2 regions of the Paenarthrobacter sp. YAF11_1 genome follow, and region 1 is predicted to be linked to the other one. Evidence: predicted binding sites of a transcription regulator. Region 1 holds the regulator's gene; the other holds the start of a gene.
What was found. Region 1 encodes HrcA, which represses chaperone genes, less so after heat shock. Its sites were predicted from a motif close to TTNGCACTCGNNNNNNNCGAGTGCNAA; they were not measured.
Positions count from the first base shown of each region.

Region 2: a site for HrcA is predicted at 7,853-7,879, ahead of AB4Y77_RS02600 (FmdB family zinc ribbon protein). Genes of this name have one in related genera too.

Region 1 is NZ_JBFRDF010000002.1:249,840-259,068, reverse strand. Features, by position in the region: gene lepA (translation elongation factor 4) at 1-1,071, shown strand, start outside; gene hemW (radical SAM family heme chaperone HemW) at 1,072-2,301, shown strand; gene AB4Y77_RS05250 (DUF4870 domain-containing protein) at 2,333-2,746, opposite strand; gene AB4Y77_RS05245 (DUF3097 domain-containing protein) at 2,868-3,719, opposite strand; gene hrcA (heat-inducible transcriptional repressor HrcA) at 3,897-4,904, shown strand; gene dnaJ (molecular chaperone DnaJ) at 4,955-6,082, shown strand; gene AB4Y77_RS05230 (16S rRNA (uracil(1498)-N(3))-methyltransferase) at 6,085-6,855, shown strand; gene AB4Y77_RS05225 (GerMN domain-containing protein) at 6,889-7,761, opposite strand; gene AB4Y77_RS05220 (PhoH family protein) at 8,186-9,229, shown strand, end outside.
Region 2 is NZ_JBFRDF010000001.1:514,932-536,525, forward strand. Features, by position in the region: gene AB4Y77_RS02540 (ABC1 kinase family protein) at 1-147, opposite strand, end outside; gene AB4Y77_RS02545 (PadR family transcriptional regulator) at 152-694, opposite strand; gene AB4Y77_RS02550 (hypothetical protein) at 1,415-2,062, shown strand; gene AB4Y77_RS02555 (hypothetical protein) at 2,183-2,731, opposite strand; gene AB4Y77_RS02560 (hypothetical protein) at 2,724-2,846, opposite strand; gene AB4Y77_RS02565 (hypothetical protein) at 2,860-3,291, shown strand; tRNA gene AB4Y77_RS02570 (tRNA-Ala) at 3,535-3,607, opposite strand; gene AB4Y77_RS02575 (SDR family oxidoreductase) at 3,645-4,445, opposite strand; gene AB4Y77_RS02580 (hypothetical protein) at 4,452-5,315, opposite strand; gene AB4Y77_RS02585 (GNAT family N-acetyltransferase) at 5,482-6,093, opposite strand; gene galU (UTP--glucose-1-phosphate uridylyltransferase GalU) at 6,101-7,036, opposite strand; gene AB4Y77_RS02595 (5-formyltetrahydrofolate cyclo-ligase) at 7,135-7,785, shown strand; gene AB4Y77_RS02600 (FmdB family zinc ribbon protein) at 7,943-8,215, shown strand; gene cpaB (Flp pilus assembly protein CpaB) at 8,287-9,090, shown strand; gene AB4Y77_RS02610 (AAA family ATPase) at 9,117-13,280, opposite strand; gene guaA (glutamine-hydrolyzing GMP synthase) at 13,445-15,034, opposite strand; gene AB4Y77_RS02620 (DUF3817 domain-containing protein) at 15,168-15,668, opposite strand; gene AB4Y77_RS02625 (SURF1 family protein) at 15,665-16,534, opposite strand; gene AB4Y77_RS02630 (PTS sugar transporter subunit IIA) at 16,642-17,130, opposite strand; gene AB4Y77_RS02635 (glycerol-3-phosphate dehydrogenase/oxidase) at 17,179-18,933, opposite strand; gene AB4Y77_RS02640 (GuaB3 family IMP dehydrogenase-related protein) at 19,107-20,243, opposite strand; gene AB4Y77_RS02645 (hypothetical protein) at 20,491-21,141, shown strand; gene AB4Y77_RS02650 (ABC transporter ATP-binding protein) at 21,145-21,594, opposite strand, start outside.

The sequences.
Region 1 (9,229 bases):
AAGGGCTTGGGCGTCGGCGAGGTGGGGTACCTGATCACCGGCGTGAAGGACGTTCGTCAGTCGAAGGTTGGCGATACTGTCACCAACCTGGCCAAGCCTGCCTCGGAGTCGCTCAGCGGCTACGCCGACGCCAAGCCGATGGTCTTCTCCGGTCTCTACCCGCTGGACGGAACGGACTACCCTGTCCTCCGCGACGCCCTCGAAAAGCTGATGCTTAACGATGCCGCTCTGGTTTACGAGCCCGAGACGTCCGCAGCACTGGGCTTCGGATTCCGCGTCGGGTTCCTCGGTTTGCTGCACCTGGAAATTACCCGTGAGCGCCTCGAACGTGAGTACAACCTGGACCTGATCTCGACGGCTCCTAACGTCGAATACGAGGTGACACTGGAGGACAAGAAGGTCATCCACGTCACGAACCCCAGCGAGTACCCCACGGGCAAGATCTCCGAGGTCCGCGAGCCCATGGTTTCCGCCACCATCCTGGCTCCCAACGAGTTTGTTGGATCCATCATGGAACTGTGCCAGAGCCGCCGTGGCCAAATGCGCGGCATGGACTACCTCTCCGAGGACCGCGTGGAGCTCCGTTACTGGATCCCTTTGGCGGAAATTGTGTTCGACTTCTTCGACCTCCTGAAGTCCAAAACCCGTGGCTACGCTTCGCTGGATTGGAAAGCAGACGGCGAGCAGGTTGCAGACCTCGTCAAGGTGGACATCCTGCTGCAGGGTGAACAAGTGGATGCCTTCAGTGCCATCACCCACCGCGACAAGGCCTACGCCTACGGCGTGATGATGACCGGCAAGCTCCGTGAGCTCATCCCGAGGCAGCAGTTCGAGGTGCCCATCCAGGCAGCCATCGGATCGCGCATCATTGCCCGTGAGAGCATCCGGGCCATCCGCAAGGACGTTCTTGCCAAGTGCTACGGCGGTGACATCACCCGTAAGCGCAAACTGCTGGAAAAGCAGAAGGAAGGCAAGAAGCGCATGAAGATGGTGGGTCGCGTGGAGGTTCCCCAGGAAGCATTCATCGCAGCCCTGACCACCGACGAGTCCAAGGACAAGGCCAAGAAGTAAATGCCCAGCGTCCTACCTTTGGGCGATCCGGCACCTGCGGACGGAGTACTTCCCCCGCAGGTGCTGGACGGCGTGGAGCACCGTAACTTCGGGCTCTACGTCCATATCCCGTTTTGTGCCGTTCGCTGCGGCTACTGTGACTTCAATACCTACACGGCGACCGAGCTTGGCGGCGGGGCCTCCCAGGATGCCTACGCCACAACCGCGGTGTCCGAGCTCGACTTTGCGGCGCTGGCATTGGATGCCTCCGGGCTGCCCCGACGGCGCATGAGTACAGTCTTCTTTGGAGGCGGTACGCCCACGCTCCTCCCCGCGGAAGACCTGGCACGAATCCTGCGGGCCGCCGTGGACCACTGGGGACTTGAGCCCGGCGCCGAGGTCACCACCGAAGCCAATCCCGATTCCGTCACCCCCGAGTCCCTGAAAGTGCTGGCTGACGCCGGATTCACCAGGGTTTCCTTCGGCATGCAATCGGCCGTCCCGCACGTTCTGAAGGTCTTGGACCGCACCCACACCCCCAGTCGAGTGCCGCTTGTGGTCCAGTGGGCCCGTGAGGCCGGACTCGCGGTGAGCCTGGACCTCATTTACGGTACGCCGGGGGAGTCCATGGCGGACTGGCGGTTATCCCTTGAGACAGCACTGTCCTACGAGCCCGATCACATCAGCGCCTACGCATTGATCGTGGAAGATGGCACCAAGCTGGCGGCCCAGATCCGCCGCGGTGAAGTGCCCGGAATTGACGACGACGATCACGCGGCCAAATACGAATTGGCCGATTCGTTGATCTCCGAAGCTGGTTTGAACTGGTACGAGGTCAGCAACTGGTCCCGGACATCCGATCAAGCGTGCCGGCACAATCTGGCCTACTGGCGGGGCGATGACTGGTGGGGCGTCGGCCCCGGTGCGCACTCCCACGTAGGAGGTGTCCGGTGGTGGAACGTCAAGCACCCCACAGCGTACGCAGGACGGTTGGGCGCAGGAAGCTCACCGGCGGCGGGCCGGGAAACCCTGGACGCCGAAACCCGGGAAGTCGAGCGCATCATGCTGGAAGCACGGCTCGGTACAGGCCTTGAAGTGGATGCTTTGGACGCGTTTGGCCGCCATGCAATGGCAGGGCTGATCGCCGACCAACTGGTTGATCCTGCGCAGGCGTTCAAAGGCCGGCTGATCCTTACGCTGAAGGGCCGGCTGCTGGCTGACGCCGTAGTCCGGAGGATTCTCCCCGACTAACCACACGTCCGCTTGAAAAGCGGGGGGAGGGTTACTTGATCCAGCGCAGGTTGAGCTTGTAGCGGTGCGGCTGGCCGTGGTTGACGCGGATTCCGGCCGAGACAGAGAAGCATGTCAGGGCTACCCAGATGCCAGTGGCGATCACGGCAAAGACGTTGCCTACTACCGGCAGCAGAACCAGGATGTTGGCCAGAACCGCAGCGATGGTGGGAGGCAGCGTAAAGTTCAGTGCTTCCTTGGATTCCTGTGCCGTGAAAGGTCCGCGGTCACGGAAGATCAAGTAGATCAGGAGCGATGGCAGGCATCCCAGAATGCCGCCAAAGTGTGCCAAGGTAGCCCACTGCCTGTCCTCGCTGGCGGTCAGTGGCAGCGCATTTGCAGGCGCGCCATGGTACTGGGGCTGGCCTGCGGCGCTGCCCGGTTCTTCAGGAGCGTTCTCTGCCACGGTGTGTTCCCTTTGCTGTAAAGATGGTGCGGTGTTGCTGTCCCAGAATACCGGCCCCGGCAGGCTTCCCGGGACAAGCGCCACGATGACACGTCAGTTGCTGCTGCTTTGAGGGCAATGGTCAGGGAACTGTGAGGAAATCGATGACTTCCTCCACGCGGCCCAGCAGCGAAGCTTCGAGGTCGGCGTAGCTGCGAACCGCTCCGAGAAGCCGTTGCCAGCCCAGTCCTATGTCCTCCGCGGTCTCGTGGGGCCACCCGAAGGCGGTAAGAATCCCGGTCTTCCAGTCGGTGCCGCGGGGCACGGACGGCCAAGCCTCAATTCCCAGGACTTTGGGCCTGATGGCCTGCCAGACATCGATATAGGGGTGTCCGACGATCAGGACATTTCCCGCGGCTCCAGGCACAGTCATGGCATCAGCTGCGATGCGGGACTCTTTGGAGCCGGCCACGAGGTGGTCCACCAGGATGCCGAGGCGCCGGCCGGGACCGGGGTTGAAGGCGGATATTACCGACTTGAGGTCATCGACTCCGTGCAGGGGCTCCACCACAATGCCCTCGACGCGGAGATCGTCGCCCCAGACTTTCTCGACGAGTTCGGCGTCGTGTTTTCCTTCCACCCAAATGCGGCTGGCTTTGGCCACCTGGGCGCGTTGACCTTGAACCTTCACCGAACCTGATGCCGTGCGCCCCGCCTGAACGGCCGGCGTCGGTTGCCGTGGGGCCGGGGGCATCAACCGGATGGGCTGCCCCTCGAGCAGGAAGCCAAATCCGAGTTGGAACGACTTCGTCTTCCCCCGTCTGTCCTCAAGGGACACAATGTGCATGCCGCCGGTTTTCTCGACCCGGGTGACTTCGCCCACCCAGCCTGACTGGACGTCTTCGAGGACCATCCCGCGTTGGACGGCAACCTCCGGCAGTTGCCGTTTGGCCGGAGCTGACAGATCCTGCGGACCCCACGTGTCGAAAGCCAAGGAGTTCCTACCTTTGTGCTGGGTTGTATAGTGCAGTGCTGATTTGCGCTGGGTTGGGACGGGAAAGTTCAATGCTAGCAACGGGGTGGCTCATACTAGACTGGTTAGCACTTGGGCATGTTGAGTGCTAAGTGGACCCGGTCCCAGAGACCACGGCAGTCGTCAGGAGGTGGAGCAATGAGTGAGCCGCGCAAGTTGGAAGTGCTGCGTGCCATCGTTGAAGATTACGTGCATTCTCGGGAGCCTGTTGGATCGAAGGCCCTTGTTGAACGGCACCATCTCGGTGTTTCAAGCGCCACCATCCGTAACGACATGGCCGTTTTGGAAGAAGAAGGCCTCATTGCAGCGCCGCACACCAGTGCCGGTCGTATTCCCACCGACAAGGGCTATCGCCTGTTCGTCGATCGCATCTCCCAGGTCAAGCCCCTTTCGGCCGCCGAGCGGCGGGCCATCCATTCGTTGCTTGAAGGCCCTGATGATGTCGACGACATCCTGGAGCGCACCGTAAGGCTCCTGTCGCAACTGACCAACCAGGTCGCCGTCGTGCAGTATCCACACTCGAACCGCGCTCTGGTACGGCACGTTGAGTTCGTCCTGTTGGCGCCACAACAGGTTTTGGTGGTGCTGATTGCCGATACCGGCAGCGTCGGCCAGAAGGTCATCGATGCTGGTTCGGACGTGGGCGACGACGCTTTGATGCGACTGAGATCCCGCTTCCTGGGCAGCATCGCAGGGACACAACTGGCCCTGTTGCCGCAGGTGCTTCCGTCGGTGATTGCCCTGTGCCCGCCGGAGCTTCGGGGACTGGCCCACACATTGGCCAACGGGCTGCAGGCCCTGAGTGACAACAGCCGCGAAGAACGCATCCTCATGGCCGGTACGGCCAACCTCGCCAGGTCCAACGTGGACTTCCCCTTGAGCATTGGCCCGGTGCTGGAAGCTCTTGAGGAACAAGTTGTCATGCTCCGGTTGTTATCAGACATGGGGGATGACCCCCGTGGCGTCACCGTGAGTATCGGCCGGGAAAATCCCTACGACGGATTGGCAGAAGCTTCCGTTGTCGCCACCGGGTACGGCTCCGGCGCCAAGGTGGGGATTCTGGGGCCAACCCGCATGGATTATCCAACGACCATGGCCGCAGTCCGGGCCGTGGCCCGTTACCTTTCACGCATTCTTGGCGGCTGAAGGCCGTCCCGAAGAAACATCCGCAGTACAACAAGGAAGAGATACCGACTTTGAGCAGCCACTATGACGTTTTGGGAGTCTCGCCGGAAGCCACCGGGGAAGAGATCAAAAAGGCGTACCGCAAGTTGGCGCGGAAACTCCACCCGGACGTAAACCCAGGTGAAGATGTCGCGGAACAGTTCAAGGCCGTGACCCATGCTTATGAGGTCCTGTCCGATCCCCAGAAGCGCCGCGTCTACGATGCCACCGGCAACGAGAATGGAACGGACAACGGGTTTGGTGGCGGATATTCCGGCCAGGGCTTCGCGTTCCAGGACATTTTCGATACGTTCTTTGGTGGTGGCGGCGGTCACGGTGGGCCGGCCTCCCGTGTGCGACGCGGCCAGGACGCACTCATCAGCGTCCGCATCGACCTTAAGGACGCCGTTTTCGGTGTCAACAAGAAGCTTGAAGTGGACACGGCCGTGACCTGCCCCACCTGTGACGGCAGCTGCTGCCGCCCGGGCACCCATCCGGAACGTTGTGACATCTGTGGTGGCAGTGGCCAGGTCCAGCGGGCTGTCCGCTCCATCCTCGGCCAAGTTATGACTGCCGCCCCTTGCGGTTCCTGTGAGGGCTTCGGCACGGTCATCAAGGACCCCTGCAATGAGTGCAACGGCCAAGGCCGCATCCGCAGCCGTCGTTCGCTGACCATCAAGGTTCCTGCCGGTGTTGCCACCGGTACTCGCATCCAGTTGTCCGGCCAGGGTGAAGCAGGGCCCGCAGGCGGCCCGTCCGGCGACCTCTACGTGGAGATCCGTGTCAACAACGATTCCATGTTCATGCGCGAAGGCGACGACCTCCACGCCACCCTCAGCGTGCCCATGACGGCCGCGGCGCTGGGTACGGAGTTGCAGCTGGATACCTTCGACGGCGCACAGGACATTGACGTGAAGGCCGGAACCCAGTCAGGCGAGATCATCACCCTCCGGGGCCTGGGTGTCACGCACCTGCGTGGTTACGGCCGCGGCGACCTCAAGGTACACCTCCACGTTGAAACGCCGAGCAAGCTGGATCCGGCGCAGGAAGAATTGTTGCAGCAGCTCGCCAAGCTTCGCGGGGAGCAGTTCACCGAAGGAAAGCTCGTGGCCAGCGGCGGGATGTTCGCCAAGCTTCGGGACAAGCTCGGTAACCTGTAGCGGTGAGCAACCCCGTTTTCTTCACCTCGGCCGGCAGCCTTGGCGATGTCGGCGCCGGCGGTACCTTCGTGCTGGAAGGTCCGGAAGCGCGGCACGCGGTTACGGTCAAGCGACTTGTGGTGGGAGAGCCAGTCGACATAGCCGATGGGGCCGGCGCGCGGTTGACCGGCACGGTCGCCGAGGCCGGGCCCGCGGGCCTGATTGTCACTGCCTCCGACGTTGTCTTTGAAGACCTGCCGGACGTCCGCTTGGTGCTGGTCCAGGCCCTGGCCAAGGGCGACCGTGACGAACTTGCCATCGAGACAGCCACGGAACTCGGAATTGATGCTGTGCTTCCGTGGCAGTCGGAGCGTTCCATTGTTCGATGGAAGGGCGATCGCGCCGCAAAGGCCCACGCCAAGTGGGAGTCCGTGGTCACCGCTGCCGCCAAGCAGGCCCGGCGGGCGTGGATTCCTGAGGTGAGGTCCATGGTGGACACTGGGTCCTTGGCGAACGCTGTTGCCCAAGCTGACCTTGCCATCATCCTGCATGAAGACGCGAAGAATCCCTTGCGGACCGTCCTTGAGGAGTTGGCGGCAGCGGCAACCAACGCCAGCGCTCCCCGCGAGGTGCTGCTGATTGTGGGCCCCGAAGGCGGGATCTCACCCCGCGAAGTAACGCGGCTTAGTGATGCCGGCGCCGTGACGGCACTCTTGGGGCACCATGTCTTGAGGTCCTCGACGGCAGGACCGGCCGCCGTCGTTCTTGCCAGCGACATCCTGGGACGCTGGTAGGAGCGGCCTTGGGCCGCATCCGGCCCCGGGCAGCTACCCGACCCTGAACAGGCGGGTGTCGGTGCTGGTCGCGATGGCGTTGCCCGCGTTGTCTACTTGGGAGACGCGTACCTCGTACTGGCCGGCTTTCAACGTGGCACCAAAGGTGAACAGGCCATACTGCCCGGGTTCGCCGGTGGCTTGCGTTTGGCCCGTGAGAAGGCTGGCCTTTTCGCCCTTGCCGTTGTCCTGCAGGACCTGCCAGGCGATGGGCTTGGAGCTGTCAGTGCTTCGACCGTTGAACTTGACCAGTCCGGTGGGCAGGGTGGTGTCTTCCTGCGGATCGATGATCCAGAGCGGGGCAACCAGGGAAGCGTCGCGCGTCATTGGTTCCCCCAGCTGCACTTGCCCGAACGCCATATAGTCCTTGTGGCCATCGACCAGGATGACTACTTGGATCTGCTGGCCTGAATTGATGAGCCCTGAGGACGAGGCTGCGGCGGTCGCCGTGTAGACGAGTTGCTGCACTGCCCGCTGCGCCATGCCGGCGTCCAGGTTCGAGTTGAAAGCATCGCGGGAAATATCGACTGTGATGACGTTTTTGCCCGAAATGGAGGTGGCCAGGCTGGCGGGTTCCTGCCAGGGTGTGAAGAAGTCATGATCCAACGGCTTTTCCGCCATCATGATCCTCAGCGCTGTGGTCACAGGATTTCCGTCGCCGGAGATATCCCTGAACTCGCGGTAGAGGTAGACCTCTTCCTTGCTCCGTCCAATCCAGTAGACCGGGATCTTGGTGGAGGCCTGGGTGGTTTCGAGCGGGGCGTTGCTGGCCGGGGCTTCCTGGACGGTCAGCGGCGGCGGAGTGGAGGTGGCCTGGGTGCCACCGCCGTTGGCGATGCAACCGGTCAGGAGGAGGACAGCGAGCATAGCCGGCACGGCAACAGCGGACTTGGTCCGCTTGTTCGCGCCATGAACGTTGCTGGCTGTTTTCTTGATGGTTTTCCTGTCCTGCCCTGCATGGTTTGGCAGCCATTTGTTGGCTGGCGTGCGGGGTTCAGTTTCCACCCGCTATGCCAGCTTGGCACATCGTCGACGGCGGTCGGCCGGGTTTCCGGGGGAGGCCGCCAACTGAAACATGATTGATACCGGCTTGATGCCGAGTTGAGACAAAATGTCCGTACCGGCCCCGGGTGCCCAATGAGGCTGCCGGGAGAGGTCCATCAAAGGCCGGGCTGGCGTAGGATTGAAGACATTCCGGCATGAACGCGGGCAGTGTAAGCCCGCAGCTAATGTCGAATCGATGGCGTTATTATCGACCAACCGGAGGAGAAAAGGCCTGAGGGCCAGCACTATGAGTGAATCTTTGAACGGGCGGCTCAGGACCGGAAACGGCAACCAGCCGCCCAACGAGTTCCCGCACACTTTACCGGGCACGCGCACGGAAGTCGTCACCTTCGACAACTCCGACCAGATGGTTCACTCGTTGGGCAGCCATGACGAAGCCTTGAGGTACATCGAGGAACAGTTCCAGGACGTCAACTTCCATGTCCGCGGCAACGAGCTCTCCATGACCGGGCCATCCACCGTCATCCCCCGCGTCATGCGCCTCCTCGAGGAAGTCCGCGGGTTGGTGGCAAAGGGGACTGTGGTGACGCCGGACGTCCTCCAGCAGCTGGTCTCCCTGCTCAGGGCCCAGTCGGTGCAGAATCCTGCTGATGTGCTGACCCACAACATCCTGTCCAGCCGTGGCAAGACCATCCGTCCGAAGACACTTAACCAGAAGAACTACGTGGATGCCATCGACGCAAACACGGTGATTTTCGGTATCGGTCCAGCTGGCACGGGCAAGACCTACCTGGCCATGGCCAAGGCCGTGCAGGCACTGCAGATGAAGGAAGTCAGCAGGATTATTCTGACGCGGCCTGCTGTGGAGGCAGGGGAGCGGCTGGGGTTCCTGCCCGGTACATTGAGCGACAAGATCGATCCGTACCTTCGACCGCTCTATGACGCCCTCCACGACATGATGGATCCGGAATCCATCCCACGGCTGATGGCTGCGGGCACCATTGAGGTGGCGCCTTTGGCATACATGCGCGGACGCACGCTCAATGACGCCTTCATCATTCTTGATGAAGCGCAGAACACCACACCCGAACAGATGAAGATGTTCCTGACCCGCCTCGGCTTTGGTTCAAAAATGGTGGTCACCGGCGACGTCACCCAGATCGACCTTCCGCTGGGCGCGACGTCGGGCCTTCGGATTGTCCGGGAAATCCTGACCGGCATAGACGACGTCAATTTCTCTATTCTTGAGGCGGCCGACGTCGTTCGGCATCGCCTGGTGGCCGACATCGTATCCGCCTACAGCACTTGGGATGACGCGCATCGCAAAGAC
Region 2 (21,594 bases), on a different contig from region 1:
GCGCAGGCCCACTCTGGGCAGGAACAGCTCAAACCACCAGGTCACCGCCAAGTGCCATGCGGCGAATCGCAGGATTCGACGATAACGGGCACGGGGGTCCCCGGCTCCCCTCAGGGAATCAGCCCGCTCACGTCGAATCGACGTCACCCCTTCAGTCCTGGGCGAGGATCGAGTAGAGGCGACGGCGGGCGTCCTCAAGCACTGTCACAGCCTCCTGCACTTGCTTGGGTGTTCCGGTGCGGCCGACCTGCGCCGCAGCCTGAGCCAGGTCCACACCTGCCTTGGGCAGTGCAGCGAACCCCGGGCTCGACGACGTTCCCAGGGAGTCCCATGGCGCGGACGTTTCAGAACCAGCCACATCCTCACGGCCTGCTTCGGTCAGGGAGTAGATCTTGCGCCCGTTGGATTCTTCCGCGCTGACGAAACCTTCGTCTGCCAACAGCTGCAGGGTGGGATAGACGGAGCCGGCGCTCGGCTTCCAGCTTCCTCCGCTGCGCTGTTCGATTTCATGGATGATCTGGTAGCCGTGCATGGGACGCTCGGCCAGCAGGGCAAGAATCGCCGATCGCAGCTCACCGCGGCCCGCTCGGGTTCCGGAACGTTTTTCGAACCGGGAACGGAACTCCTCAACGGCTTGCCACATGCCGTCCAGGTTGTTGCCCATGAATCCGTTTGCAGGGAATGAATTGTGCATCAAGCTCACCTCAATCAATCGCGAACGATACTAAACGATAGTTAACGATATACCCCCACGCGGTTCCGGAACAACGACGGGCTCGAGGCGGGGCTGCTCCGGAAGAAGACGGAAAGGAGATGAGGTGTTTGCTCATCGAGACAGTTCCTTCGTCGCGGGACGGGCGATGATCACCATCCTCGCCGATGCCACGGCGCCGCGGAAAGGACCTTTAGCGCAGGGCCGGACAGCACTTCTGGGTGATGCCGTCCGGCCCCAGCCGCGGAACCTTGGGGCAGCTCCGGCGAACGAGGGGGATCATTGGCCGTTGCGTGGGATCCGCTGGGTTCAGTAAAGATGATCCCTGGTTCAGGCACACGAGTAGTTGGTACTCGTCTTTTGCTTGTGCTTGAAGGATCCACTACTTGCCGGGCCCGATAGCCAGGGGCCAAATGTGGAGCTAAGGAGATTCGAACTCCTGACCTCTTCCCGAGGAGAACACATCTCAGCGATTGCTCACGGGGTTTACCCCGGACTACGGCGACGAATCACCTGTGACTCCCTGCTATGCGCTTCGGCGCGATGCTTCATATTTCAGGAGCCGAGGGGGCGCCATGATAGGGCAGATCCCGCTGGCGTATATGGTTCGAGGTGACTTGATACGGCGACCTCTTTAGCCGTTCCCCATCGCTGAATTCCGTGGGCGTTTCGACGTCGCACGAAACTGGAGACTGAATCGACATGTATTTCTTCAAGGCAATCAAGAACTTTTTCAAAGCAAGAGTTCTGCTTTGGCCTGTCCTACTGCTCGCCGCGATTATTGTCTCGGCAACAGGCGCCTCTTTCGCATTCGGTGGGCTCAACGCTCTCGCTCTCAATTCACTGTTTTCCAGCAGCTCGAACGAACGCGATTCGCAGGTGGTTCAGGCCGTCACGCGTGTGCAAGAGATCGCATTGCTCACCCTTCACATCGAGGGTGTCGCGAGGCACGAAAGCAATGGAGAGATTTTTGGAGTGGCCGTACCCGCGAGCGAGAAAACAACTTTGCTCCAGTACAAGTTCGACGCAAAATTAGGCATTGATGGGTCACAGGTGAAGATCGAACCCACCGGCCCAGAGTCGTACCGGGTGACTGTCCCCGAATTCATTGGCATAGGCTTCCAAGATCCCGTATTTGAGGATCCCTTAGAGAGCAGCAACGCGCTCAGCTGGCTGACACCGCCAGCCGTTCAGACTCGCATGATCAACAACATCCTAAGTGACGAGAACAAGCAGAAGTACATCGCCCAGAACGTTCCAGCACTTCAGGAACAGACCAGGGAGTTCTACTCCGGAATCATCGCAAGCATCGATCCCAAAATCACCATCGACTTTGAGTTCGCAGGTTAGATGCCATCAGCGCCTTCTGGCCGCGAGAGCCCCTGAGTGACAACGGTCGGTATGCCTTGACCACATACTTTCATCAACTGGTGGCAGCGCAGGGCAGATAGTCCGCGCTTGGCCCTTGCGTCAAATAACAATGGCCGGGCTTTTCTGACCATAGTTATTTGACAGTACTGGGTCGGCTTCGTCGTCGACGGTCATCCGGCAGTTCAGAGTTCGCTGCAGCGCCTGCGTGCCGCCAGATACCTGGAATGGTTTCCTACCGCCGAGCGTCGGGATCTTCGCCGGGGCCAAGTGGTCAGCCACCATCACGTCGATCTGCTGCTCGCCGCGGAGGAAACCGTGGGCTGGGGCGTTATGAGAGATGGATTTCTCCAAGGTGTACCCGAGCCCGCTCAGTACCGCACTGACTGTAGCCGTCGTCGCCGCGCCGGTCTCGATCTGCAGCACGATGGCGACATCCGCTGTTGGCCGGGAGACGGCAAGACCAGCGGCCGCAGCGTGTAACTGCACCATAAGCCCACCGACCAACGTCCATTGGCTGGACGGCAGCGCCCGGGCCAGTTCCACGCATTGTGGCCATGGAGTTCCCCAGCCTCCCGGAGGTACGGGCACGTCCCACGTCCCGCGGTCATGGGCCGTTTCGGCGGCGGCGTCCAGTTCAGCTTCAGGCATGGAGCAGTTCGTTGATGACGCGTTTTCCGGCGCTGCGTTCGCGGGTTGCCAGTGAGTCCATGAGGTCCACCGCGATCGCTGCCAGCGGCGCCCGGCCGTCGACGAAGGGTTTCATCCAAAGCGACTTCATGAATGATGGCGTTGCCGTCGGGATCTTCAACCAGGCCGAACGCGTCCGCGAGGGCAGATACGTCGCCGCTCATGACATAGCCTTCGGCAGTCCCGCTCCCGCCGGCCATCCCGAACGTGCCTGCAATGGATTCCTCACGCATTGCCGAGGCACCACTTGGGATCAGGTGGTCCTTGAGTGCGGCCAGCCCGTCCGGAGTCGCCCTGTAGCGGTGGGTATTGTCCTTGTTCCGGGCGAGAACACGAACGGCGTCGGCGTCCAGCTCCCGCAGTCGACTCTTCAACCGGGACTTCTCCGACGCGCTGATCCAAGTGGGGTTCTGACCAGAGAGCAGCGCCATTGCAGCCCAGGCCGTCTTGGCCGTCCACGCGCGGCCACGTCTGGTGCCGGCCATGGCCAGGCGCTCGACCGACGATCGATCGATGAGTAACAAGCGGCCAGCGCGGCCAATGGCCATCAACTGGCCAGAGCCGAGCAGGTCATGAACTGAGGCGCGAGTAATGCCGAGCCTGTCCCCGACCTCCGCGACAGTCATTTCCTTCTTGTACTGCTGACACTAAACCCTACAGTTGTAGGGTTTAGTGTCAGCAGGGAATGCCCGAGCCCTAACAAACAAAGTGCTGCGAAAGCGCTTATTCGTCACAGCGGCCAGGACAAGAAACACCACCAAATGTGGAGCTAAGGAGATTCGAACTCCTGACCTCTTCGATGCGAACGAAGCGCTCTACCAACTGAGCTATAGCCCCTGGACCAATCCGTAACCGTCCGGCCAGTGTCCCTAGGCTACAAACTTTCCCGGCGCTTTTCCAACCACGACACGAACGTCTCCACCCCATCCTTTTGCCCCGGGATCAGGTTGTTGCCGGATCGCAGGAAGGCACCCATCGCGCCGGGCAACGGCACCTCCACTATCTTGCCCCGCGCGCCGGTAACGGCCTGCCACGACTCCGCCATCTGCCGCATGGTGAGCACTTCCGGACCGCCCACCGTGCGCAGGCGATGACGTTCAGGGCCGGTGCTTTCCAGGGCAGCCTCCAGCAGTGCCCCTGCAACGTCAACCGGCGAAATGGTCTGGAATTTTGCGCGCTTGAAGACGGGAATGAGGCGCACCTTGGCCCCGGCAGCGAAGATCATTGCTACCAGGCCGTGAAACTGTGTTGCGCGAACCACCACGGTCTCCAGAGGAGAAGCAGAGTACTTCCGCTCTTTCCCGGCCTTCGAGACGTAATACGAGTACGTGCTCAGATCGCAGTTGATGATGGACAATGCCACCGCCCTGCCCACCCCCGCACTGTGAGCAGAGGCAAGAAGCCGGGCACCGCCGTCGGCGAATTTTCGTTGGGCTTTGCCGAACTGACCTTCAAGGCAGTCAATCACGACGTCGGCGCCCTCCAGTGAGGCCGCCAGCCCTTCTCCCGTGGTGACGTCGCCCGCTACGTAGGTGGCGCCGTCGTGGTGCTTCTCCGAGCCGGGAGGCGGCGCGTGGCGTGACAAAGAGGTCACCGTATGACCCGCATCCAGAGCAAGCCGGACAACCTCGCGACCTACCTGGCCGGTACCGCCCGCGACGCAGATACTGGCCATGCGTGTCTAGGCGCGGCGGCGCTGCAGTACGTCGTCCAGGTTGCTGAGCGCGCTCTGCCCCTTAGCGGAGACCGCAGCAGTGGCCTCGGCCTGCTCAGCACCTTGCTTCAGGACGGGCTTGCCCACCGGTTTGGGAGCCTCAGGGAGGTCCAGCGGTTCAGGGGCCGGCCTTGAAGCTTTAGCGGCTTCAACATATGTGGGCTTGGGAACTGCGACAGGCTCCCAGCTTGAACCTTTGGAGTCTTGGGATGCTTGCGCCGATGTATCCCCTGCGGCAACGGCAACCGCCAAAGCAGCCTGGCGAAGCTCAACAGCGGATAGGCGCGCAGCTTCACGGCTGGTGGCTTCGGCGTCGAAAACCGTGGTTTCCTTCGCTTCCACTGCCGGTTCCTTCGGCAAGTAACGTGCTGGCGTCGGGATGGGGGCTGCCTGTGCCGCACGGCGTGCCCGGCGTTCGCGAAGATCCCTGAGAGCGAGCTTCCGCAACGTTACGACGGCGAACACCGCACCGATGAAGGACACCAGCGGCATCCAGATTGACCCGGAACCAAAGATGAGAAAGATGCCCGAAATGGCCGCTGTCACCAGCAAGGCAAGGCCTGCCAGGGCCAAAGTGAGCCGGGCATAGCGGATGGTGAACGGAGTGGTGGGCGCTTTCCGCTGGGACGGCTCAGCCACGTGGGATTCCTGGGGCGACGCCGGTGCTTTGCTGTGCATGGTCTCCATCGGTTTCTCCTGCTGAGGTGCCAAAGTCAGTACCACCCCTGCCTGCGGTTCGTCTGGTTCGTCGTCGATTGCCGCTGCTGGAACAGCGGCCGTTTGGACTTGTTGACGCCTGTTCCGGAGAACGTAGGGCGCCACCCAGACCATCCACAGCGCAACAGTGACTACGAGTATCACTGAGCTGCTGAGAGGGAAGTCCACATTCAAAACCGTAGAAGCAAATCACCGGGGGCGGCGGCATTGCGGCCGGTGTGTCGTCGTCGAGTCCGCAAATGACTGGATATACGGACAAAATGCCCCATGACCTGCCCGTTTATCCCCTGAGCCACCGACGCAGCAGGCCCTCTGGGACCTCATCCGATGTCAGGGCAAAGGACCGGTGGTCAGCCCATTCGCCGTTGATGTGCAGGTACCGTTCCCGATACCCCTCATCACGGAATCCAAGCTTCTCCACGACCCTCAGACTGGGGGTGTTTTCGGGCCTGATGTTGATCTCCATGCGATGAAGGCCCAACACCTTGAAGCAGTGGTCCGTTGCCATGGCAACCGCCGTCGGAGCAATACCGTGCCCTGCCCGGTCCTTATCGACCCAGTATCCCAGTGTGGCCATCATGGCCGATCCCCAAATGATGGAAGAAACAGTCAATTGGCCCACGATGAGCGGGTCTCTGAATCCAGGGGTGCGCTCGACAATGAGGAATGGCAATGCCGTGGACTGTCGGGCTTGGTTGTTCAGCGAGCCCACCATCTGCCGATAACTGGGCAGGCGACCACCCGGGGCCGGGTTGGACGCCTCCCAGGGAGCAAGCCAATCACTGTTCCGCGAACGGACGTCAGACCACTCCCGCTTGTCGCGGTATCGGATAGGGCGAAGAAACAGGTCTCCGCTCTCCAGCGTCACCGGCCAGATCGCAGAGCCGTACATCCTGAGGTTACTTGGGAAGCGAGGCAGTGAAAGTCGGCAGCCACTCACGCAGTTCAGGACCGAGGTCCTCGCGTTCGCAGGCCAACTCGATGCAGGCCTTGAGGTAACTGAGTTTGTCACCGGTGTCGTAGCGACGGCCCCGGAAAACAACGCCATACACGCCGTAGCCTTCACCTTCGCCGGCTGCCAGCACCTCAAGGGCGTCGGTCAACTGGATCTCGCCGCCACGGCCCGGCTCAGTCTTCTCGAGAACATCGAACACTGCCGGGTGCAGCACGTAGCGGCCGATCACGGCAAGGTTGGACGGTGCCTCTTCGGGAGAAGGCTTTTCCACGAGCTGCTTGATGCGGACGTAGCCGTCCTCGCCGATCTCCTCGACGTCGGCGCAACCATAGGCGCTGATCTTGGAGGGCTCCACCTCGATCAGGGCAACCACGGAACCGCCGGTCTTCTGCTGAACGGCGATCATGTCGCTCAGGAGGTTATCGCGGGCGTCGATCAGGTCATCGCCGAGGAGTACGGCAAAAGGTTCGTGCCCAACGTGCTGCTTTGCACGAAGGACCGCGTGGCCCAGGCCGTTGGGGTCGCCCTGGCGGACGTAGTGGATGTCACCGAGGTTGGTGGCGGATTGGATGGCCTCAAGCTTGGCGGTATCGCCCTTTTCGGCCAACGTCGCTTCCAGCGCCGGCACACGGTCGAAATGATCCTCCAGGGCGCGCTTGCTGCGCCCCGTAATCATCAGGACGTCGTGCAGGCCAACCTTGACCGCTTCTTCGACGACATACTGGATGGCTGGCTTGTCAACCACGGGCAGCATTTCCTTCGGCATCGCCTTTGTTGCAGGCAGGAAACGGGTACCAAGACCCGCTGCGGGGATGACGGCCTTACGGACAGCATTGTTATCGAGAGTCACCGGACTAATGTAACGGAAGGAATACATCATCGGCTAAACCCTCGCCGCGCCGGGACAACATTTCTGTGGACCGGACGGCAGCTTCTGTCGCCGCACCGGCATCAGACGAACCTCACGATCGGACACCCATGGCATCGAAGGAAGACATCCGCAGCAGCCGGCGCCTCCAAAGGCGCGCTCTCTCCCCCGAGCAGATCGCCGCTGCCGGCGCGTCGATCGCGCAGCATGGAACGTCATGGGCGGCTGCCGCTTCCTCCGACCCCCCGGCCGCTTTTGCCGTCTATGTAGGTGTCGCCTTTGAGCCACCCACCATGCCGCTCATCCATTCCCTGCACGAGGCCGGGCACAGGATCCTCCTTCCCGTGTGCGAGCCCGGCCGGCAGCTGAGTTGGGTCTATTGGACCCCCTCGACAGTTTTTGTCCGCTCCTCATATGCCCCTATCGACGAACCCGAGGGCGAACGGCTTGAAAGCCAGGTGGTGGCCGGCGCCGCGGGGATCTTCATGCCCGCCACAGCGGTGGACATGGATGGCAACCGGATCGGGCAGGGCGGCGGCTACTACGACCGGCTCCTCCATGGGCTCGACGATGCCGGCCAGCGGCCGCCCACCATTGCGGTGGTGTACGACGACGACCTGTTGCCTTCAGGTTCGATTCCCGCCGAAGCCTTCGACCGCCCCGTGCGGGAAGTGCTGACTCCCTCCGGCGTGGTCCGCCTGGGCGGGACGGAAGATCCCGACGGGACTCCAGTCACCAGCGGCCCTACGCATACCGCCTGAGGGCATCGGACGGGCTGGTGAGGTCGGGCACATCCACTGGCGCATGCACTGTGGACGGATGATAGAATTGGCACTCAGGCCCTGCGACTGCTAATGCGAAGCGAAATCTCCGCCGTTGCTGCACAGGACCTGACCTTTGTCCTGAAGGAGGAACTCAGTGCCCACATACGCATACGCCTGCAAAGACTGTGACCATGCCTTTGACATCGTCCAGTCCTTCTCCGACAGCTCCCTGACGGAGTGCCCCGAATGCAAGGGCTCCCTTCGCAAGAAGTTCAACAGCGTCGGCGTCGTCTTCAAGGGCTCGGGTTTCTACCGGACTGATTCCCGTGATGCCAAGGGCAGCACTGTTTCAGCCGCGCCTGCTTCACCTGCCGCCGCGTCGTCTGCTCCAGCAGCCACCCCGGCGCCGGCCGCTGCAGCCAGCTAACTTCCCCCCTTTTTCCACATAGCGCCTCTGGCCGCTATTGGACTGCCCGGCTGGCTGGCTAACGTGGCCGCATGCCACAACAGTCTCGAAGCGCCCTTCTTGCCCGCGCCCGGCGTTCAGCGTCGTCTGGCGGTCCTTGGCCCCCGGTTCCATCTGGTGCCAGAGGGCGGTCGTCTCAACGGCGCAACAATGCCGCAAGCTTTCCCCGGCCGCTGGACCATTCTTCCCCTCAGGGCAGAAGGCGAAAGATCGGCTCCTGGATCGCCCGGAACCGCCGCCTCACAGTTGCCCTCCTGCTGTGCCTGGCCGCCGGCATCGCCGTCCAACAGCTGACCCCGGCCTCGGAACTGCGAATCAGCGTCATGGCGGCCGCCCGTGACCTGCCAACGGGAACCACTCTCACAGAAGCCGATTTCACCCGTGTGGGAGTGCCCCAGGACCTCGCCATGACCGGGGCGCTCTCTGATGGCGGGGCCCTCGCCGGCCGCCAGCTGGCCGCACCCTTGAGCCGGGGGCAGATCCCCACGGAGTCCAGCCTCCTGGGTCCCGGGCTTCTTACAGGATCACCCATGGGTACCGCAGCTGTTCCCCTGCGAATGGCCGACCCGTCGTCCATCCAGCTCCTCTCCCCCGGGCAGTTGGTCACAGTGGTCCTCACGGCCGCCGGTTCCTATGACGAATCCAGGCAAAGCCAGGTACTCGCCGGTCCTGTCCCCGTGCTCTGGACCTCAGCCCACGGGGGCAAGACAGGCGAATGGCTGGGCACCAGCGACACCGAAGGATTAGTGGTGGTTGCTGCGGATCCACAACAAGCAGAAAAGCTTGCCGGCGCGTCAACGCAAGGCAAGCTTTTCTTTGTTCTGGTCAACCCGTGATGGGCCGTTCAGGTGGTGGTGGCCGGTCAGCCCCAGTGCGGCGGCTTTTGCTCCTTGAGCCACTGCTCATGGTCGTAACCGGACTCATCGCCCCAGCGCCGGGGATCGTCTTCCGCGGCTTTGGTGGGAAGAATGCCACTCACGCCTGGTTTGGCTCCGGCGTCCTTGGCATCCAGGGGCTCTTCAGCGGTGTCGGCGCCGGGCACGGCGGATTCCGTCTCAGGCCCTTCTTCCGGACCGGTTGCTTGTTCCATCAGTGGTACTTCTTTCCCGTTCTCTGCTTCGCTGCCTGCATCACCGGCAGCTTCGTCATGCTGTCCTGGTGCCTGCCGTGCCGGACTCGGAGCGAATGTTGGCTGCCCTTTGTCCACACTCAATTGTTCAACGTCCATGTCCAGGAAGCCATGCTGAGGCGACGTCGACCGCGGAATGTGATTTTCCAGCCCAAGGTAGGAGCCGATGCGATCTGCGCAGGACGAAGGATCAGTGAACACCTCAATGGTCCACAGGGACATGTAGCGCCATCCCATGCGCTCCAGCAGCTGCGGACGCAACCGGCTGCGTTCCCGGACGCTCATCCGACGGTAGCGTTCTGTGCCATCGGATTCGATCGCGACCGGCGTGGGAATTTCCGCGCCCTCCCGGCCAATAGTGTGGACGGGGTCTGCCGCAGCAGCGATATCCAGAACGCCATCGTAGAGATGCCAGACCCGGGCGCCCCGGGCCCGCAGGCGTTCTCCGAGGTCAGCGACCAAGGGATCCTCACCGAGCGCCTGCTCACTGGCAACAGCGCGGGACGCGGGCGTACCGAGGTTGCTGTTTCCCGAAAGTTCACGGTCAAGCAGTTCGTAGAAGTCAACTGCACCATGGGCCAACCGATCGAGGTCAAGGTCCTCGGGACGGAAGCAGCTCAGGACATGCATGGAACGCCGTGCGCGGGTCATGGCCAAGGCGAACCTGTTCCGGCCACCCTCAGCGGACAGCGGACCGAACGAATGAAGTGCCCGGCCGTGTGGCGTGCGGCCGTAGCCAAGCGAGAAGATCACGTGGTCACGAACCAGCCCTTGGGCTCGCTCAAGATCCACCACGCGGAAGGATTCGGGGCCGGCGCCGAAGAACGTGGACAGCAAGGGATGGTTGGGCAGTTGGAGCCTGATGGCCTCGCCGATACGGGCAGCATGGCGCAAGCTGGCAGTCACCACCGCCAAGGACGTGCGGGGCCGCAGCCTGGCGTGTTCGAACACGAGGTCCACCACGCGATTGACCTCGGCGGTGACGGACTCCACACCTTCATGGTCTGCCCCCGGAAGTCCGGTGCCATCGGGGATGTACTCCACCAGGATGGAACGGTCCAGACCCGTGACAGAGTTGCCGTCAGGCAGGCGGCGCAGGCCGCCGTCGTAGTAATTCTTGCTCAACTGGAGGATCAAATCCTCGTCCACGGCGCGGTAGACCCAATTCAGTTGCCACGTGGGCAGGACCCTTGCCAGCGCTTTGAAGGCGCTGTCGACGGTCTCGTGGCTGGCAACACCGGCTACCGGTGGTTCCACAGCTACGCTGAACGTACGTGCATGGGCAATCTTCGCATCACCGAAGGCCACCACTTGCTTCGCCCGGGCGATGGCAGGAAGTACGGCCTGCAGCGAGGTGGATTCGGCGTCTATGACCACCACGGCGTCAAACTTTTGCTCGGCCGGAAGAACACCGGTCAGGAGGTAGGGACTGACCGACCAAACGGGCACCAGCAGTGGCACAAGCTCCGGCGCTTGGGCGCTCAGCGCCGGCAACGTGACCCTGCCATCCTTCAGCAGGGCCCGCAGCAGTTCCGCCTGCCTGGGGTGCTCAAGCAGCCCCTTATGCCATTTCTGTGCCAACTGCCACCGGAGACGCGCGGCACCACTGGCGATGTGGGCCTGGTCCGCGAGCCGGTATTCGGCTTCGAGGCGACGCAGGGAGTCGCCATCGGACATCGCCAGGTAGTCATCGCCGCTGATCATGGCTTCCAAAGCGGATTGCCACCATGCCAGATCCAATTCGGCGGCCACGGAGCCAGCAGGAACTTCGCGGGCAGCCAGATCGGACAGCAGTTCACCGAGGCCGTGCTCGCGCATTTCCTCGATCAGGAGGGTGCGCTCGGGAAGTGTCTCCAGTGTGGCCGTGTCAGCAACCAGCCGTTCCAGCCGCTCCATCAGCTCCAAGTACGGCGCCCCGTGCAGGGAGCCACCAGCGCTGGTGTGCTTGAGGGCAGCACCAAGGCGGTGCAGTTCGCCGTCCAGCTCCCTGTACAGCGCGCCAAGATCTGCCAGCCCGGAAGGCACGGCGGGGTGGCGCTGGGTGGTGGCGTATCCGGCCCACAGGGCCCGCTGCTCCTGAACCAGGACCAGGGAGCTGTGGAGGTCGGCGATGTGGACTCCGGGCCGCACATATTCCTTGGCTACCCGGCGCAGGCGGGAGCGCTGCATGGAGGGCATCTCCAAGTTGCGCTCACGGCGCCAAGCGGAGCTGGCTGTGGCTGAAATGAGGTCGTGCACCGGCCGGTCAAAGATGTCGGGAGTGAACTTATCCAGGCTCTCCCGGACGGCAATGAGCAGTTCGAGCTGCGCGCCCCATTCAGTGAAGGTATCCCCCAGCCGGATTTCAGCGTGATCGGACACCTGCTTCATCCGGTCCCGCAGGACGGGAAGCTTTTCCTCTGCCAGGCGGGCGAGTTGTTGGGCTTCCTCGGTCTCCTTGCGCGTCACCAGTCGCGCTCCATACCAAGGGCTGGAGGTGGACGACCGGCTGAAGCTGCCAAGCTCAGCGGCCCGGCGCAGGCGGCCTGCCAACTCTTCCCGGTCCTTGATGTTGTCCAGGACGCTTCGCTTCAAGCGGACCGTGGTGGAAGGCGCGGGGTGGATGGACGTCAGCTCTGCCAGCGACTGCATGGCCTGGTACGGCGAGCAACCCCACCGTTCACGGACGTTGTGCAGCGAGGCAACATGGTCCATCAGTGCGTGGCGGTGTCCTGTCAGCGTCTGATGCAAGTTGCCCAGTTGTGGCTCAAGCGCTTTTTCATTGCGCATGATGGCGCGGACCAACTGGCCTTTGAGCTGCTGCGGCGTGGTCCCGTTACCCGGACGGAACAGCATGGAGTCGAGGCCGAGCGATTCGAGGTGTGCGGAAAGGCCCCCCAGGCTGGACTGCCTGTCGCCTACCACCAGCACGGATTTTCCTTCGCTGACCAGCGCACCGATCGCATTGATGGCCGTTTGGGTCTGTCCGCTTCCCGGCGGGGTGCTGACAACCAGGGAATCTCCGGCACGGACGGCATCCACCACGTACTGCTGGTCGGTGTCAGCGTCCAGCAGGAGGAGTTCATCTGCCGGATCACGAAGGTCAAGGCTTGGGAATCGGCCAGCCTTGATGGGCTCAGGCTCAACGTCACCACCGTTTGCCGCCTCAGCAAGCGCCGCTACGGTGGGGTTGTTCGTGTTGATCCAGGGATCATCGAGGTTTCCCGAAAGGTCAGCCAGGGTGGTGACCAACAAGTTGAATTCCACCTCGGCGCCGTGGATCGGCTGGACGAGCGTAGCCAAGCGGTCCAGCACCGGCTGGGGATCGAACCGTGCCGTGTTGTAGGCCATGCGCGCTACTGCGTTGACGTCAAAGACGATGCCGTGGACTGACTTGAGGTGGCGCACCAGGGCAGGGTTCATGCGTGCCTGCTCGGTGAGCTGAAGTTCAAAGTCGTCTTCGCCCGGCCTGATGGTCAGGATGATGGAAGCGAGCATCACCGGCGCCGAAACACGCTGCGGCTTTCCACCCACAGCAGAGGTCCACACCACTGTGCCTGCGGACAAATATCCGGCCTCGATGCCGCGATCGTTGCTCAGCTCAAAGATCTTGGACCTGATGTTGCGGGCAGCACGGGCCGCCACCAAGTATTGTTGCCTGTCGCGGATCAACGTAGACAAGCGTGTTCTGCGACCTGCCAGCAACTGCGCGAGCCCCGAGGGGTGCGCGTTGCTCAGATCGATGGCGCCTTCGGGCGTCTTGACGAAACGCAGCATCGTGTCCGCCCCGGTGACGGGTTTAAGACCAGACAGCCATTTGCGGAGCTCTTCGGAGCCCTCTTCCTGGCCTTGACCTAATGACACAACTTCTGCCTTCTTTTCTGTACTAGCTTTAGACGCCTTGGACCATACCGGCATACCTTCGAGGGTAGCGGGAATACCTTGGCAGTCCGCTCCGCAACGCTGTTCCGACGCGAAATTCGCCGTCATTTCACAGGTGCCTGCCGATTTCGCAGGCAACGGCACCCCGAGGGTTCAAGCACAGTGGCCGGCCTCCCTCAGGAAGCCGGCCACTCAAAATGCTATTCCCACTCGATGGTTCCCGGTGGCTTGCTGGTGACATCCAGCACCACACGGTTTACGCCGTCGACCTCGTTGGTAATGCGGTTGGAGATCCGCGCAAGGAGGTCGTAGGGCAGCCTCGACCAGTCCGCCGTCATGGCGTCTTCAGAAGATACCGGACGCAGCACGATCGGGTGGCCATAAGTACGGCCATCACCCTGGACACCAACGCTGCGGACATCGGCCAAGAGGACTACCGGCATCTGCCAGACGTCGTTGTCCAACCCGGCGGCCGTGAGCTCCGCACGGGCAATGGCGTCGGCCTTGCGCAGCAGGTCCAGGCGTTCCTTGGTCACTTCGCCCACGATCCGGATTCCCAGGCCGGGGCCCGGGAACGGCTGGCGGCCGACGATTTCCTGCGGCAGCCCCAGCTGGGCACCGACAGCACGGACCTCGTCCTTGAACAGGGCCCGCAGCGGCTCAACCAGCTCAAACTGCAGGTCCTCGGGAAGCCCACCCACGTTGTGGTGGCTCTTGATGTTGGCAGCACCTTCACCGCCGCCTGATTCGACGACGTCCGGGTACAAGGTGCCCTGAACCAGGAATTTGATCTTCTCGCCTTCGGCAGCAGCCTGGGCGATGATGGCCCGCTCCGCTTCTTCGAAGGCACGAATGAATTCGCGGCCAATGATCTTGCGCTTGGTTTCGGGATCGCTGACGCCGGCCAGTGCCGACTGGAAGCGTTCCTGCTCATTGGCGACGTAGAGGTTGACGCCGGTGGCTGCCACGAAGTCGCGCTCAACCTGTTCGGCTTCGCCTTCACGCAGGAGGCCGTGGTCAACGAAGACACAGGTCAACTGGTCGCCAACGGCGCGCTGGACCAAAGCCGCAGCTACAGCTGAGTCAACGCCGCCGGAAAGGCCACAGATGACTTTGGAGTCCCCGATCTGCTGGCGGATCCGGTCCACCTGCTCTTCGAGGATGTTGCCCGTAGTCCAGTTGGGGCTCAGGCCCGCACCCTTGAACAAGAAGTTCTCAAGGACGTGCTGGCCGTGGACGGAATGCTTGACCTCGGGGTGCCACTGGACGCCGTAGAGGCGCTTGTCTTCGTTGGCAAAAGCAGCCACCGGCGCACCGGCCGTTGAGGCGAGGACGTCAAAACCCTCGGGGGCCTCTTGAACGGAGTCGCCGTGGCTCATCCAGGTGTTCTGGGAGGAGGGGACGCCGTCCAGGATGGACCGGGCATCGCCGACAACGAGCGCTTCAGTGGCGCCGTACTCCCGGAGACCCGTCTGGGCCACCTTTCCACCCAACGCATTGGCCATCGCCTGGAAGCCATAGCAAATGCCAAAAACAGGCACCCCGGCTTCAAAGAGATCAGCACCGACGCTCGGGGCTCCCTCTGCGTACACGCTGGAGGGTCCTCCGGAGAGGATGATGGCTGCGGGGTCCTTGGCCAGAAGCTGCTCGGTGGTGAAGGTATGCGGAACAATTTCCGAATACACATTCGCTTCGCGGACGCGGCGGGCAATCAGCTGCGCGTACTGGGCACCGTAGTCAACAACCAGCACCGGCTTCTGGGAAGTTTGGGGTGCGGTGGGAGTAGTCACCAGACAAGACTACTTTGCCGGGCCGCCCCGGCGCACGTTGACGAGGGCGGCCGGAGGCCAAAACGGGCCCCGTCGTTAGGCATCTCACAGTGCTTCCCGTCGCGCAGCCCGCAACGGGAAGCAGTGGGCAGTGCTAGTAGCGCTTGGAAGCCTGCGGGTTGGCTGCCAGTTCGGCCTCCACCTGCGCGTGGAATTTCTTCTCCACGATGAAGGACAGCAACGGAACGACGCCACCCAGTGCCAGGAGGACCATCTTGGAGAACGGCCAGCGCATGAGCGACCACAGGCGGAAGTTGGATACCAGGTACACCACGTACATCCAACCGTGCACGATCAGCACCGACGTGGAGATGTTGAACCCGCCGATCACGCCTTTGGGTTCGGATTCCGCGAAGCCGAAGCCGAAGGGCTGGCCAGTGACAGCGTTCGTGCCGCCGGCAAACAGCGAAACTCCAAACCCATAGCGGGCGATCAGTTCCGCGCACAGCAGGAGCAGCATGGCGCCGGTCAGGTACGCCATGACTTTGTAAAAATTCAACGCCGAACGGATCTGGGCTTCCGTTCCGCCGAACCGACGCTTCTTGGGCTTGGGTCCGGATTGCTCGGGCTGGATGGCCGGTTTTGGCTCAATCATTGCTGCACCTTTTGTTCTGGCTCTGGGCTTGTAGTTTCTGTAGCATCCACGGGTTTGGCAGGCTCCGCGTCATCGTCGTCGCCGTCTTCATACTCGTCCTCGTCCTCCTCGAGGTCGCGTCGGTAGTCATCCTTGACCAGACGCCACCAGATGAAGATCGAGAACCCGGCGAAGACAACCCATTCAACTGCGTAGAAGAGGTTCAGCCAGTTGACCTGCTCTGCAGGCGGCTGGGGCGGGATGTTGAGGGCCTTGACGCTATCGCCCAGGGGAATGGTCACGCCGCCGGAGACTTCCGATGTCGCAGCGATAAATCCGGGGTAGCTGGACACTTCCCACGTGTTGATGAGCTCCGCGGCAGACACAGCGGACGCACGGCCCGGACCGGCGTCGACGTTTGGTACGGGCGCTTCAGAAGGAATAAGGCGACCAGTCAAAGTGATGGTGCCCGACGGCGGCGGGCCGGCTTGGGCGGCATCTGCCACCCAGCCGCGCGCCACGGGGATCCACGTTTGGGGCGAGGCTGCAACGCCGCTCAGCGTGGGAGCGTTGTTGACCGCAAAGGCCGAGACGATCCAGAAGCCCTTTTGGTTGTTGTAGAGGCGACCCTCTACAAGAACCTGCTTGGCGGGATCGTAGGATCCGGTGGCCGTGACCATCTGGTCCGAGACGGAACCGGGGAAGAACTGGCCGGGTTTGAGGACGTCCACCAGCGGTTTGACTTCTTCGATGCTCGACGGCGCCGGAGGTTCGTGCTGGGCGGACCGGCTGAGCTGCCACTGGCTGAGCAGCACAAACACCCCGGATAACAGAAGCGCAAAGACCAGTCCTGCGATCCAGCGGGGTTTCAACGCGGTTTTCAACACCCCTTAACCGTACTTCGTCCGGCTGTAGAACAACGAAACGGCCCGGAGTGGGGCAGCCGGGTCCCTACGTGGCGACGAAGTCGACACGAAAGGGCCTGCCCCAATCTTTAGTGGTCGAAGAACACCAGGCTGGAGTTGATGAGTTCGGAGATGACCTCGGGATCGTGCGCCCGCCGGAGGGACTCGCGGAAGGACTCCTTGGACAACGAACGCGCCAAGGTGGCCAGAACCTCGAGGTGGTCGGAAAAGGAACTGGCAGGCGTGGCGATGAGGAGGATCAACGTCGCGGGGCCGTCGGTTGCTCCGAAATCCAAGGCGTGGCCGAACTTGGTCACACCTACCGCGATGGAAATCCTGTCCACGAACTCGCTGCGCGCATGCGGAAGGCCGATGCCGCCGGGAAGTCCTGTGGCCAGCTGGTGCTCCCGTGAGTGCACCTGCTCCAGGAAGCCTTCAAGGTTGCTGATCCTGCCGGCAGCGTGGAGCTTATGGGCCAGTTGGGCAGCGGCGTCGATCTTGTCCTCTGCGACGAGTTCAAGGATGACGGTGTCCGGGGTGGTCAGTTCCGCGTCATACCGGTCAAGTGGTTCAGCCAAGTCGTGTTCCCTCCAGTGTGGCCTTCCGGCCGCATTTTCCTGAGCCGGTCAGCGAAGGGGAACGATGTCATCCACTCCCATGCGCGCGGCATCTGCCGATTCGTCGTCAGGCTGCTGCTGACTGAGCCGTTCAGCTTCCACGCGTGCCAGGTAGTGCTTGATCTCGCTCTCGCGCTGATTCTCGCTCCAGCCAAGGATTTCTCCCATCAGCTTAGCTACTACCGGGAGGGCTGCCACACCCCGGTCCCACGATTCGATCGAGATCCGGGTTCGACGCGTCAAAACGTCATGGACATGGCGGGCACCCTCGTGGGTTGTCGCGTAGACGACTTCCGCGGCAAGGTAATCATCGGCACCCGGCAGTGGCTCCCCCAGTTCCGGTCGTTGGGAGATCAGCTCCAGCACTTCGGGAGTCATGGACCCGAAACGGTTCAGCAGGTGCTCAACCCGGGCGACGTGGACGCCGGCTTCTTCAGCAGAACGCCCGCGCCGGTTCCAGGCGGCCTTGAAACCTTCCGCTCCCAGCAGTGGAATGGTCTCGGTGCAGCTTGAGGGAACTCGCTCGTCCATGGCCCTGGTGGCCTCGTCCACGGCGTCCTTGGCCATGACCCGGTAAGTGGTGTATTTTCCACCGGCGACCACCACAAGCCCGGGAACGGGATGTGCCACCACGTGCTCGCGCGAGAGCTTGGCCGTGGAGTCGTTCTCGCCGGCCAACAAAGGCCGGAGGCCGGCGTAGACGCCTTCCACGTCCTCACGGGTCAGGGGACGCTTGAGGACCTTATTGACGTGCTCCAGGACGTAATCGATGTCCTTGCTGGAGGCAGCCGGATGCGCCTTGTCCAGCGTCCAGTCGGTATCCGTGGTGCCGATGATCCAATGACGGCCCCAGGGGATGACAAAAAGCACCGATTTTTCCGTACGGAGGATCAGGCCCACTGTTGATTGGAAGCGGTCGCGCGGCACCACCAAGTGGATGCCTTTGGACGCGCGGACTTTGAGTTGGCCGCGATCCGTAACCATGGCCTGCGTTTCGTCCGTCCAGACTCCCGTTGCATTGACCACTTGCTTGGCCCGAACGTCAAAAACGCTGCCATCTTCCTGGTTTTCAAGCTTTGCCCCCACCACGCGTTCACCCTCGCGAAGGAAGTCCACCACCCGAAGCCGGTTGGCCGCATGAGCGCCGTAATGGGCAGCGGTCCTGACCACGTTGACCACCAGGCGGGCATCGTCCACCTGTGCGTCGTAGTAGCGGATGGACCCCACGAACGCGTCATCCTTCAGGCTGGGAGCCGCGCGCAGGGTGCCACGCTTGAAGAGGTGCTTGTGCATGGGAACGCCGCGGCTGTGCCCGGAGGTCAGGCCCAACGTGTCGTAAAGCATGATTCCCGCACCGACGTAGGGACGTTCCCAGAACCTGCGCGTCAGTGGATACAGGAAGGGCACGGGGCGAACCAAGTGGGGGGCGATCTGCTGGATCAGCAGTCCCCGTTCTTGGAGAGCCTCTTGGACAAGGCCGAAATCGAGCATCTCCAGGTATCGGAGACCTCCGTGGATGAGCTTGGAGGACCTCGATGAGGTTCCCGACGCCCAGTCCCGGGCCTCGACAATCGCCACTGTGAGGCCGCGCGTCACGGCGTCCAGCGCGGCTCCGGCCCCCACCACGCCGCCACCAACGATCAGGATGTCGAGCTCCTTGCCGGGTTCGGCGGTGGCTTTCAGGACTTCGATCGATGCGGCACGGGATTCCGGGCTCAAAGCTCCCGGAGAACTCGCCTGTGGACCGCCTGCGACATTGCTCATCGGACCCCTCCTCAAACGCAACAGCTGGTAGTCCCCTACCCTACTTGCTGCCCGCCGCATTGGGCAGGGCAAAGGCGGGCAGCCATGAAGCGGGAATTGCCCCCGAACAGAGAAAGCCCCCGTTGGCGCCGAGAGGAATCGGCAGCCAACAGGGGGCTTTGAGCGCGCAGTTGTCAGTTGCCTGCGTAAGGCGAGACAACGACGTCGACCCGCTGGAATTCCTTGAGGTCCGAGTAGCCGGTTGTTGCCATTGAACGGCGCAGTGCACCGATCAGGTTGGACGTGCCATCGGTATGGTGGCCGGGTCCGAAGAGGACCTCTTCCAGCGGACCGACAGTGCCGACGTTGACGCGGTCGCCCCGGGGTGATTCAAGGTGGTGTGCTTCCGGACCCCAGTGCCAGCCGCGGCCTGGTGCCTCTTCAGCACGGGCCAATGCGCTGCCAAGCATGACGGCGTCGGCGCCCATGGCGATGGCCTTGACGATGTCGCCCGAGCTGCCCATGCCGCCGTCGGCAATGACGTGGACGTACCGGCCGCCCGACTCGTCCATGTAGTCGCGGCGCGCCGCAGCGACATCGGAAATCGCCGAGGCCATGGGCGAGTGGATGCCCAGGGCGCGGCGGGTGGTGGTGGTAGCGCCGCCGCCGAAGCCCACCAGGACGCCGGCCGCACCGGTACGCATGAGGTGCAGGGCAGGCGTGTAGCCGGCTGCTCCGCCCACAATCACGGGGACATCGAGTTCGTAGATGAACTGCTTGAGGTTCAGTGGCTCGTGGTTCTTGGAGACGTGCTCAGCCGAAACCGTAGTGCCACGGATAACAAAGATGTCGACGCCGGCAGCCACCACAGTCTTGTAGTGCTCCTGGGTGCGCTGCGGGGTCAGGGACCCTGCCACCGTGACGCCTGCGGCACGGATTTCGGCGAGGCGGGAGCTGATGAGTTCCGGCTGGATGGGTGCCTGGTAGAGGTCCTGCATGCGCCGGGTTACGGCCGGGCTGCTGGTCTCGTCCGCCAGGTCGGCGATCTCGTCGAGCACCTTCTGCGGGTCTTCGTAGCGGGTCCAGAGACCTTCGAGGTCCAGGACGCCCAGGCCACCGAGGCGGCCGAATGCGATGGCTGTGTCCGGGGACATCACGGAGTCCATGGGGGCAGCGATCACCGGGGTGTCAAACTTGTAGGCGTCGATCTGCCAGGAGACAGAGACGTCCTTCGGGTCACGCGTCCGGCGGTTCGGGACGATCGCGATGTCATCCAGGGAGTAGGCACGACGCCCACGCTTGCCACGGCCAATCTCAATCTCATAAGTCACGGCTCTTACTTTACTGGACCCCTCCCGGAACCCCGATTCGACACCAATAAAGTGAACACGTCACACAGTGTGGGAAATGACCCCAAGGATGGCTCACAGGATCGCGGCACTTCGTAAACTGGACGCAGAACCGCTAAAAGAAGGCAGAAATGACCGCGCAGAAAGAAATCCAAGCGTTACCTGTCAACGAACATGAGCTCATTGCCCTCGGCACCCCTGTACGCTCAGACCTGGAGCCGTACCCCGGGTGAGCTACCAGACAGGCCCCGCGCCTCTTCCCCAACCTGCCCGCCCGTTGGACTATTGGCTTTCGGCGGAACTCGCCGCCGTTTCTCCGAGCGGCGCACGCTCGCGCCTGCGGGAAATCGCCTCCGCACGCGGTTCCTACATGGGCGCCTGGGCCGCCGGAATCGGGATGGGCGCAGTCCTGATCCTCTTGGGCCCGCTCCTGGCCATCCGGCTTGGCACGTTCGCCCCGGTTCCCGCCTTCAGCCTTCCCGGGGCAGCAATCGCCGTACTCTGCTGCATTTTCTATGCAAAGGTGCGGGACCGGCTGCCTCGAACAGACCGGTCACCCGTCAATCGTGGGCCCGGCAGCTTGCGGGGCGCGCTTGGCTTCGTGGGGTTCATCCTGACCGCTTTCATCGGGGTGTTCGCATTTACCGCCAAGCCATCGACCTGGCAGGATCCCGCCCTTCTGCTGACGTTGGTCGCGGTCCTGGCGTTTGTCGTCTGTCTTCTGGTGGCCGCGATCATCGTCCCGGCCACCATCTTGGGCCGTTCCCGGGAATCACTTCGGAGCAAGGCTGTGAATGATCCTCGCTTCAGGGCGCTTCTGGAACAGGACCTCGCCACCTGGCGTGACCCGTATGGCGATGCCGGATACGGGCCGCTTTAGGTATCAGGGCGTGTTCTGGCTGGTCTCGTCCACGGAGAGCTGGGATTCGAACATCCGGAAGTAGCGACCCCTTAATGCCACTAATTCCTTGTGGGTCCCCTGCTCCGCGATTCGGCCGTCTTCCAGCATGTACACGATGTCTGCCTTCTCGATGGTGGCAAGGCGGTGGCTGATGGCGATGATGGTGCTGCTCCGGTCAGCGAAGAGCCGTGTGAAGATGCGGTGCTCTGCCAAAGCGTCGATAGCCGACGTCGGCTCGTCCATGACCATGAATGAGGCGTCGCGGTAGAAGTTGCGTGCCATGGCCAGTCGCTGCCATTGGCCCCCGGACAGGCCGCTGCCCTTGCGCCCGCGGGGGTCCTCCATCCAGTTGCTCACATGGTTTTCCAACCCATTGGGCAGTTTGTTGATGAATTCCATGGCTTCTGCGTCCGAGGCTGCCCGCCGGATGCG